Linked DNA regions of Hyalangium ruber. The protein of the gene in region 1 interacts with the protein of each later gene in a pairwise test. Links are inferred from orthologs where the notes say so. Each region holds a gene or a part of one and is shown in the gene's direction. Other genes may lie near its edges.

Region 1 (4,284 bases):
GTCGCGCGGCATCAAGGTGAAGGGCCGGGTGAAGCTGGGGCTGTCGCCCTCGCGGGCCAAGATTCTGTACGTGTCCCAGTCGGACACGTTCGACATCATCCTCAAGCGGCTCAACAAGCTGTCCAACAACTTCGTGGCCGAGACGCTGCTCAAGGCGATGGGCGCGGAGGTGAAGGGCGCGCCGGGCAGCTTCCAGAAGGGCATCGAGGTGGTGGAGCAGTTCCTCGAGCGCGACGTGGGGATTCCGCGCGGCACGTACGTGATGAAGAACGGCAGCGGGCTGAACGACACCAACCGGTTCTCGGCCGCGCAGCTCAGCCGCATCCTCTATCGGATGCACGCCAACTTCCCGTTGGCGCCCGAGTTCCTGTCCTCGCTGGGCATCGCCGGCAAGGACGGCACGCTCAAGTACCGCTTCGAGGGCAGCGAGGCGGTGGGCCGGCTGCGCGCGAAGACGGGCACGCTGGAGAACGTGTCGGCGCTCAGTGGCTACGTGCAGGCGGCCGGCGGCGAGAAGTTCATCTTCTCCATGATGGTGAATGACTACCCGGGGCGCTCGGGGCCGGTGGTGCAGGGGCTGGATGCGCTGGGCGCGGCGGTGGCGGCGACGGGCTCGACGATTGGGCCCTCTCGCGCGGTGGCGGCGCTGTCGGACAGCGTGAAGCCGGGCGGCGAGCTGGGCGAGGTGGCCAGCCGAATCAAAACGTACCTGGCGCTGGGCAAGCAGCGCGACCAGCGCAACATCAGCTTCCTGCGCACGGCGTGGCGCAGCGAGAGGGATCCGGCGGTGCGCGCGGTGCTGGCCGACGGCCTCTACCAGTCCAACCCGAATGACTACCTGGGGGCGCGCACGCTCCTGGACAGCTACGCGGCGACCGGGGACGTGTACGGGCGGCTGAGGACCGTGGCGCGTGAGCTGGCGGTGGAGGTGCCCGGCGTGGGCAGCATGGTCGAGCTGGCGGCCGGTGGGAACGCGGAGGCGCTGGCGCGGGTGGTGGAGCTCGCGGGGGCCTCGCGTGGAGACATGCAGGCGGAAGGCGAGCTGGCGGTGGCCCTGGGCGAGGTGGCTCGCACGGCGCCCGAGGAGCTGGTGATGGCGCTGCGCGAGGCCGGGGTGCCGGAGCGGGACACGGCCGTCACGCTGCTGGCCCGCGGGCTGGTGCAGGCCGAGGACGCGGAGCACCCGTTCTGGAAGTCGCTGCGCAAGCAGCTCGGGGCCGCGGATCCCGCTCAGGCCACGTTCGTGCGGAACCTGGATGCCGCGCTCTCGCAGAAGGTGGCGGAGCACAAGGCGCCCCGGGCGCTGGATGCCACGCAGATGGTGGTACCGGGAGTCCTGACGCCGACGTCGCCAGTGACTCCCCAGACGGCGGAGACGCGCCCGGGAGGGTAGTCCGGTCGCTTGCTGGGCCGCCCTCCGTCTAGGCGTCCGCGGAGCCCGTGGGGTTGCTGCTGATCAACCCCCACTCCTCCTGGTTTTTGAGTACCCTATAGGTACTTTCCCGGACGTGGGTCTGGGGAATGTGGCTGGTCCGTGGTGGACCAGCTTTCGAGCAGAAAGGAACGGCAGTCATGGCTGGAGGCGTCAACAAGGTCATCCTCATTGGTAACCTCGGAGCGGACCCCGAGGTGCGCTTCACCCCGGGCGGTCAGGCGGTCGCCAACTTCCGCATCGCCACGAGCGATAGCTGGACGGACAAGAACGGGCAGAAGCAGGAGCGGACCGAGTGGCACCGCATCGTCGTCTGGGGAAAGCTGGCCGAGCTGTGCGGCGAGTACCTGAAGAAGGGCCGGCAGTGCTACGTCGAGGGCCGCCTGCAGACGCGCGAGTGGACCGACAAGGAGAACCGCAAGAACTACACCACGGAGGTGGTGGCCACCTCGGTCACCTTCCTGGGTGGGCGTGACGCGGGCTCGGGCGAGGGCATGGGTCGGCGCAGCAGTGGCGGCGGCGGGCAATCGCGCGGGGCGGACTCCGACTTCGGTCCCCCGCCTCCCGGGATGGACGACGGGATGAACCAGAGCAGTGGCGGCGGCAACGGGGACGACGACATCCCGTTCTAGTCGCCTCTAAGGAGCCCGGGGTGGGCTGAGCAGCACATCGCCCACCTCGAGCACCTGGCCTTCGCGCACCGTCACCGGGCGACGCTCGGGGGGCCGGGAGGCGCCGGGTCGGATGACGAGCGTGTGCTCGCCCGGGGGCACTCCCTTCAGGGTGAAGCGTCCATCGCTCCCCGTCGTGCCTTTGGCATTGCTGGGAACCCCGGTCTGGACGAAGACGAAGGCCCCGGTTACGGGCGCTTGCGTCTGCGCGTCCAGCACCCGGCCACTCACGGTGGCCTGGGTCTTCAGGGAGATCTCCACCACGACGTGTCCTCCAGGCTCCGGGGACACCCGGGCGTCACCGGCTGTGCCGTCGGGGGTCGTCACCACCACCTTCACGGTCTCGGCCGCGATGTCGCGGAGCTCGAAGCGATCGCCCGGGAACTCCCAGACGGTGTTGCCCATCATGAAGAACTGCCATTCCTGCGAAGCCAGGAGCAGGGTGAAGCCCTGTACGGGCGCGCCGTCGGTGCGCACCACTCGGCCCTCGAGCGAAGCCGAGGGCCGCAGCTTCACCACCACCCCGTGCGTGCCCGGCTTCAGGCCCTGCACGATGCCGACACGGGTGCCTCTGCGCGCATCCACCCTCAGGGCCCCCATGGCGGCGGGGTCGGAAAAAGGGAGGGCTACCGAGAAGCGGCCCGCCTCGTCCGCGATCGTCGACCCCTCCATGCCCTGTGGCGTCTGCGCGGCCCTCAGCTGGATGAAGGCGCCCGAGGCAGGAGCGCCGTCCGGTTCGAGCGCGTGGCCCGTGAGCGCGTTTGGATCGTCCTCATCGGGCTTCCAGATGAGTTCCACCTGGAGGGTCTTGCCTGCCGCCACCTCCACGGGCTTCATTCTGTGCATTCTCGGGAGCGAGGGCCCCGTGGGAATCGCGAGCAGCTCGTAGGGGCCGGGCGGGAGCGTCAGCTGGAAGGTGCCCGCTGCATCCACCTCGGTTCGGATTTGACTCATGGAACCGTGGATGCCGCTCTGCCTGGGATAGGCCCGCACCTCCATGGGCTCAGGGGGCCGTGCGCCCTGGGCCGTGCGCACCACACCCTCCACGGTGCCCGTCTCCTCCAGGGTGAAGTCCGCCGTCGCCGTGTCGTTCGCCTTCACCGCGACCCGCTGAGAAGCCCCCGCCATCGCGTCCTCCCGGCGGGCGATGAGGAAGAGGTAACCGGCGGAGAGCCCTTCCAGTCGATAGTGGCCTTCGCCATCGGTGCGGGCCTCGAAGAGGGAAGTGCCCAGGGCGCCGCTCCCGATGCGCACCCCCGGGATGGGCCGTCCCGCGCCATCTCGCACATGGCCCTGCACCGCGCCGGTGCCCTTGAGCGCGAGTTCGAGGGAGAAGCGCTCGCCCGCGGACATCGTCAGCCCCTGTCGCGTGAGCTTGGAGAAGCCCGGGGCGCTCACCACCACGTCATAGCCACCGGGAGCCAGGCCCCCTACGACGAAGCGGCCGTCGACATCCGTGGTCGCGCGGCCGGAGTCTCCCTTCTCTCCGTAGGGACTCACGTCGACGCTGGCGCCCGCCACGGGCGCGCGGGTGGAGTCCGCCACCACGCGTCCCTCCACCGTCGCGCCCTGGCCCAGCCGTACCCGCACATCTCGCACCGTCTTCCCCGCGCTGACCAGGACAGGCCTGTCCAGCGTCCCCGCCTCGCTGCCCCGGCGCGCGGACACGGTGTGGGTTCCGGCCTCCACCTCGAGCGAGAAGCCACCGCCCGCGCCCGTGGTGACCGTCTGGGGCTCACGCCCGTTCACCTGCACCTCGGCGCCCGGGGCCGGCTGCCCCTGCGCGTCCACGACGAAGCCTTCGATGACGCCCGCCATCCGCAAGGCCACCGTCAGCGGCGCCGGCGCCGGCACCTTCACGTCGGGCAGCACCTCGCGGGCGTGCCCCGGCGCGCGTGCCTCCAACTGGTAGGTGCCCGGAGCGAGCCCGTCCATGCGGAAGCTCCCCCGGGCATCGCTCGTGGCGTACACGCGCTCCTCGGGGGGAGCCTCGGCGGACTGGTAGCGCTCCAACTGGAGGCCATGCGCGGTGAGGACGAGCTCCACCAGGGGCAGCGGCTCCCCCGAGTCCAGCGACACCGTGCGGCCGGTGAGCGTCTGGCCCGGCTCCAGCGTGAGGCGCAGGTGCGTGCGCGCCTCGCCATATGGGCGGACCACGTGGCGCAGCAGCGGCGCATGGGC
Region 2 (4,154 bases), on another replicon or contig:
ACGTGGCCACGCGAGACGACGCGGAGCCGCTGGCGCTGCGCGAGGACCTGGCCCGGTGGGCCACGGAGCAGGCGCGGCTGTGGGAGAAGTACCAGCTCAACTTCGAGGGCTACGAGCTGGGCAAGCGGCACGACATCGGCCTGGCGGTGCTCTCCTGGGGAGGCGAGCCGGGAGAGCTGCCCGTCGGCTATCGGGGCGGAAACCCTGTCACTCTGGCGCAGCTCCAGGAGTTCGTGGCGGAGCGGGACGAGGTGACGCTGGTGGACGGCTCGGAGCGCTCGGTGCGCAAGCTCCAGGAGCTGGTGGTGATTCCGTGCCACGAGGCGGGTCACACCGCGGCGGGCCGGCTGCTGGTCCACTTGCCGGCGCTGATCGGCGTGTACATCGCCAAGGCGTGGGGCCTGCCGCTCGAGGACATCGTGGCGAACGTGCAGGTGTCCGAGAAGGAGTGGAACGTGGTGGATGGGCGCAAGCGGAGGACCTGGGTCTTCCAGCGTCCGACGACGCCGCGCATCCACTGAGCTGAGCGCGGGGAGAGGGAAGTCCACACCCTCTCCCTTCTTCCTCTCTTTCGCGAGGGAACTCAGGACGGTCGGGCCCACTCCACGGGTTGTAGGCAATGTCATGGACTTGCCTTCCCAGGGGAACTTGAGCTTGGAGCCCTCGACCACGGAGAGTGGTACGCCCGAGCACACCGAGAGTTCCAGGTTGCCTGGACGGGAAATGGTCGTGTCGGATCATCCCGCTACAGTGACCCCCGTGAGCTCGCCTGCCGCCCTTGCTTCCGTCGCCGTCGGCCGCCCTGTCCGGGGAGAGTTCACCTATGTCGTCCCCGAGACGCTCTCGGGGCGCCTGGCCCCCGGCCAGCGGGTGCTGGTGCCCTTCGGGCGCGGCACGGCGCTGGGGTTCTTCCTGGGGCCTGCCTCCCCGCCTGCCGAGGAGGGCGTCAACCTCAAGCCCATCCACCGGGTGCTGGAGGAGTCGCCCTCCCTGCCCACGGACCTCATCGCCCTGCTGCGCTTCGCCGCCGAGCACTACCGCTATCCGCTGGGCGAGGTGATTCGCGGCGCCCTGCCGCCGGGGCTCAGCAAGGCCGAGGACGAGAAGGAGGCCCGGCCGGATGTGCAGCACTTCGCGGTGGCGCTCGTCGCCGAGCCCCCGCCCGAGCTGCGCCGCGCTCCGGCCCAGGCCGCCGCGTTCGCATATCTGCTGGCGGTGGGAGGCCGAGCCCCGCTGGATGAGGTGGCCCACGCCATCCCCGGCGCGCGCGAGATGCTCAAGAAGCTGGCCACGCGCGGGCTGGTGCGCCTGGAGGAACAGGTGCTCAAGCCGGGCGTGCGCGAGGGGCTGGCGCAGGGCCGCCCGGAGCTGCTCACCCCGGAGCAGGACGTCGCGGTGAAGTCCCTGCAAGCCTCGCTCGACGCGGGGGGCTTCCAGACGGTGCTCCTGCACGGCGTCACCGGAAGCGGGAAGACGGAGGTGTACCTGCGCGCGGTGGAGCACGCGCTCTCCCAGGGCAAGGGCAGCCTCGTGCTGGTGCCGGAGATCGCTCTCACCCCGCAGCTGGTGGGGCGCTTCCGCAGCCGCTTCGGCTCGGACGTGGCGGTGCTGCACTCGGGGCTGAAGGACCGCGAGCGACTCTTCCACTGGCAGGCGCTGCGCAAGGGCACGGTGCGCATCGCCGTGGGGGTGCGCTCGGCCATCTGGGCCCCGGTGGAGAACCTGGGGCTGGTGGTGGTGGACGAGGAGCATGACCCCTCGTTCAAGCAGGAGGACAAGCTTCGCTACAACGCGCGCGACATGGCGGTGGTGCGCGGCAAGCAGGCCGGGGCGCTGGTGCTGCTGGGCTCGGCCACGCCCGCGCTGGAGTCGCTGGAGAATGTGCGCAAGGGCCGCTACCGGCTGCTGGAGATGAAGCACCGCGTGGACGACCGGCCGATGCCGACCATCGAGCTGGTGGACCTGCGCGTGGAGCGGCCGCGCGACGGAGGCCCCGTCACGGAGGAGGCCCCCATCCTCTCCCCGCCGATGCTGGAGGCGATGCGGGAGACGGTGGAGAAGGGACAGCAGGTCATCCTCTTCCTCAACCGCCGCGGCCACAGCACGTTCCTGCTGTGCGAGGTGTGCGGGCTGACGCTCAAGTGCAGCGACTGCGACGTGTGTCTCACGCTCCATCGGAGCGCCTCGCGGGTGATGTGCCACTACTGTGGGCTGGCTACTCCCGTGCCCGAGAGGTGCCGCGAGTGTACCGGTCCGCTGCTCAAGCTGGGCATCGGCACCGAGCGCGTGGAGGCGGAGGTGGCCGAGCGGCTGCCCCAGGCCCGCGTGGCGCGGTTGGACCGGGACTCGGCCACCAGCGCCGAGCGCGTCACCGAGCTGCTGGCGGCCTTCGCGCGCCGGGAGATCGACGTGCTGGTGGGCACGCAGATGGTGGCCAAGGGGCATGACTTTCCGGGCGTCACCCTGGTCTGCGTGGTGATGGCGGACACCTCGCTGGCCATCCCGGACTTCCGCGCCGCCGAGCGTACCTTCCACCTGCTCACCCAGGTGGCGGGGCGGGCGGGGCGCGGCAAGGATCCGGGCCGGGTGCTGGTGCAGACGTACAACCCGGACTCCGAGCCGGTGAAGCGCGTGCTCGCCCATGACTTCGAGGGCTTCGCCCTACAGGAGCTGGAGTGGCGCCGGGCCCTGGCCTACCCGCCCTTCACCCGGCTGGCGGCCATCCGGCTCGAGGGAGAGCACCCGGAGCAGACCGCCAGTGTGGCCCGGATGCTCGGAGAGTTCCTCTCGCGCCGCATGCCGCCGCCTTCCGTCGGGGTGCGCCTGCTGGGGCCGGCGCTGGCGCCCATCGCCCGGCTGAGGGGCCGGACGCGCTGGCAGCTGCTCCTCAAGGGGCCGACACACGCGGCCCTCGCCCCGTTGCTCGCCCGCCTGGAGATGAAGCTGGAGGATGTCCCCTCGGGGGTCAAAGTTACTATCGATGTAGACCCTGGGGCCATGCTGTAGACTCGCGCGGCTTCCATGGCCGCCCCGGTCCTCCTCGTTCACGACGACATCGCCACCATCGCCACCGTTCGCCGGTTGCTGCGAGAGCGGTACGAGGTCATCCTCGCCACGTCGGTCGCGGATGCCCTCATCGGCTTCGGCCACCACCAGCCGGCCCTCATCATCCTGGCGCCGGCCGTTGAGAGCAGCCGTGGGCACCTGGTGCTGGAGGAACTCTCGCAGCACCCCGAGGGCCATCAGGCGCGGGTGCTGCTCCTGGGCGGGTCCATCCCTGGCTACAGCGCCCCGGTGGCGCCGCTGCCGCTGGACACACAGAGCTTCCTACAGACCGTGGATGGGCTGGTGCGCTCGCCCTCGCCGGCGGATGCCTGGCGCGTGGTGGAGCAGCGCGCCATCGAGGTAGCGCCCGCGCCCGAGGTGACGCCGGAGAGCGAGCCCTGGCAGGTGCCGCCTCCCTCCGAGCCCAGCAACCCCGCGCTGGTCAACGCCCTGTTCGGGGACATGGCTCCCGCCGAGCCGGCTGGCTGGGTGGAGTCGCAGGCGGTGCCAGCGGTACCCGAGGGGCCGCGACTGCGCGAGCAGCAGGCGACCCTCGCGATGGACGCGGCCTTCGAGCAGGCCCACCAGGAGATGGAGGCCGAGGCGCTGGCCTCGGTGGAGACGGCGCTGGCCTCCGGTGCGCCCTCCGCCGGGGTGGAGTCGACTCCAACGACGAAGGAGGCCGCGCCGCACGGGCCTGCCTTCACGTTCGTCAGCAGCGAGCCGGTCTCCGTGCAGGAGGCCCTGTCCGTCGCGGGGGACCCCGTGCTGGACGATCCGCTCTCCGAGGGCCTGGAGTCGGGCCTGCCGTCCGAGTCGGTGCCCGACACCCTCGAGGCGCCCTCGGAGGGGATGGACGCGATCTTCTCCGGCGCGGAGGAGATCACCGTACAGGATCCGTCGTCCCCGCCGCCCGTGGCCGAGGCCGTACCGGAGTCGGCGCCCCCGGCGGAGGCAGCGGCCACGGACGTCGACGAGGACGAGCTGCGGCGGATGGAGGAGGAGGTTCGCCGCGAGGCCGCCGAGCGTCGCCGACGCAAGCAGGAGGTGAGCGCCGAGCCCTCCGAGCCCTCCGAGCCCGAGGCCGCCGTGGAGCCCGCGCCGGAGCC

The links. Proteins that work in one complex are often made in the same cells at the same time.
Region 2: the proteins of SYV04_RS10935 (region 1) and priA interact in binary tests that used the Escherichia coli proteins (3 or more experiments, as listed by UniProt). The link is inferred for Hyalangium ruber from one-to-one orthologs.

The regions. Positions count from the first base shown.
Region 1 is NZ_JAXIVS010000003.1:485,623-489,906, reverse strand. What follows is about bases 631-3,318. They hold SYV04_RS10935 (single-stranded DNA-binding protein), read left to right. Parts: upstream 631-1,572; coding sequence 1,573-2,064; downstream 2,065-3,318. Other genes in these bases: SYV04_RS10930 (carboxypeptidase regulatory-like domain-containing protein), read right to left, coding at 2,071-3,318; dacB (D-alanyl-D-alanine carboxypeptidase/D-alanyl-D-alanine endopeptidase), read left to right, coding at 631-1,393. Outside these bases: more of dacB, read left to right, coding at 1-630; more of SYV04_RS10930, read right to left, coding at 3,319-4,284. UniProt on the Escherichia coli protein: Plays an important role in DNA replication, recombination and repair. Binds to ssDNA and to an array of partner proteins to recruit them to their sites of action during DNA metabolism. Acts as a sliding platform that migrates on DNA via reptation.
Region 2 is NZ_JAXIVS010000007.1:527,131-531,284, reverse strand. The notes cover bases 401-3,364. They hold priA (replication restart helicase PriA), read left to right. Parts: upstream 401-723; coding sequence 724-3,006; downstream 3,007-3,364. Other genes in these bases: SYV04_RS22880 (DnaJ domain-containing protein), read left to right, coding at 3,022-3,364; SYV04_RS22890 (HD domain-containing protein), read left to right, coding at 401-521. In the rest of the region: more of SYV04_RS22890, read left to right, coding at 1-400; more of SYV04_RS22880, read left to right, coding at 3,365-4,154.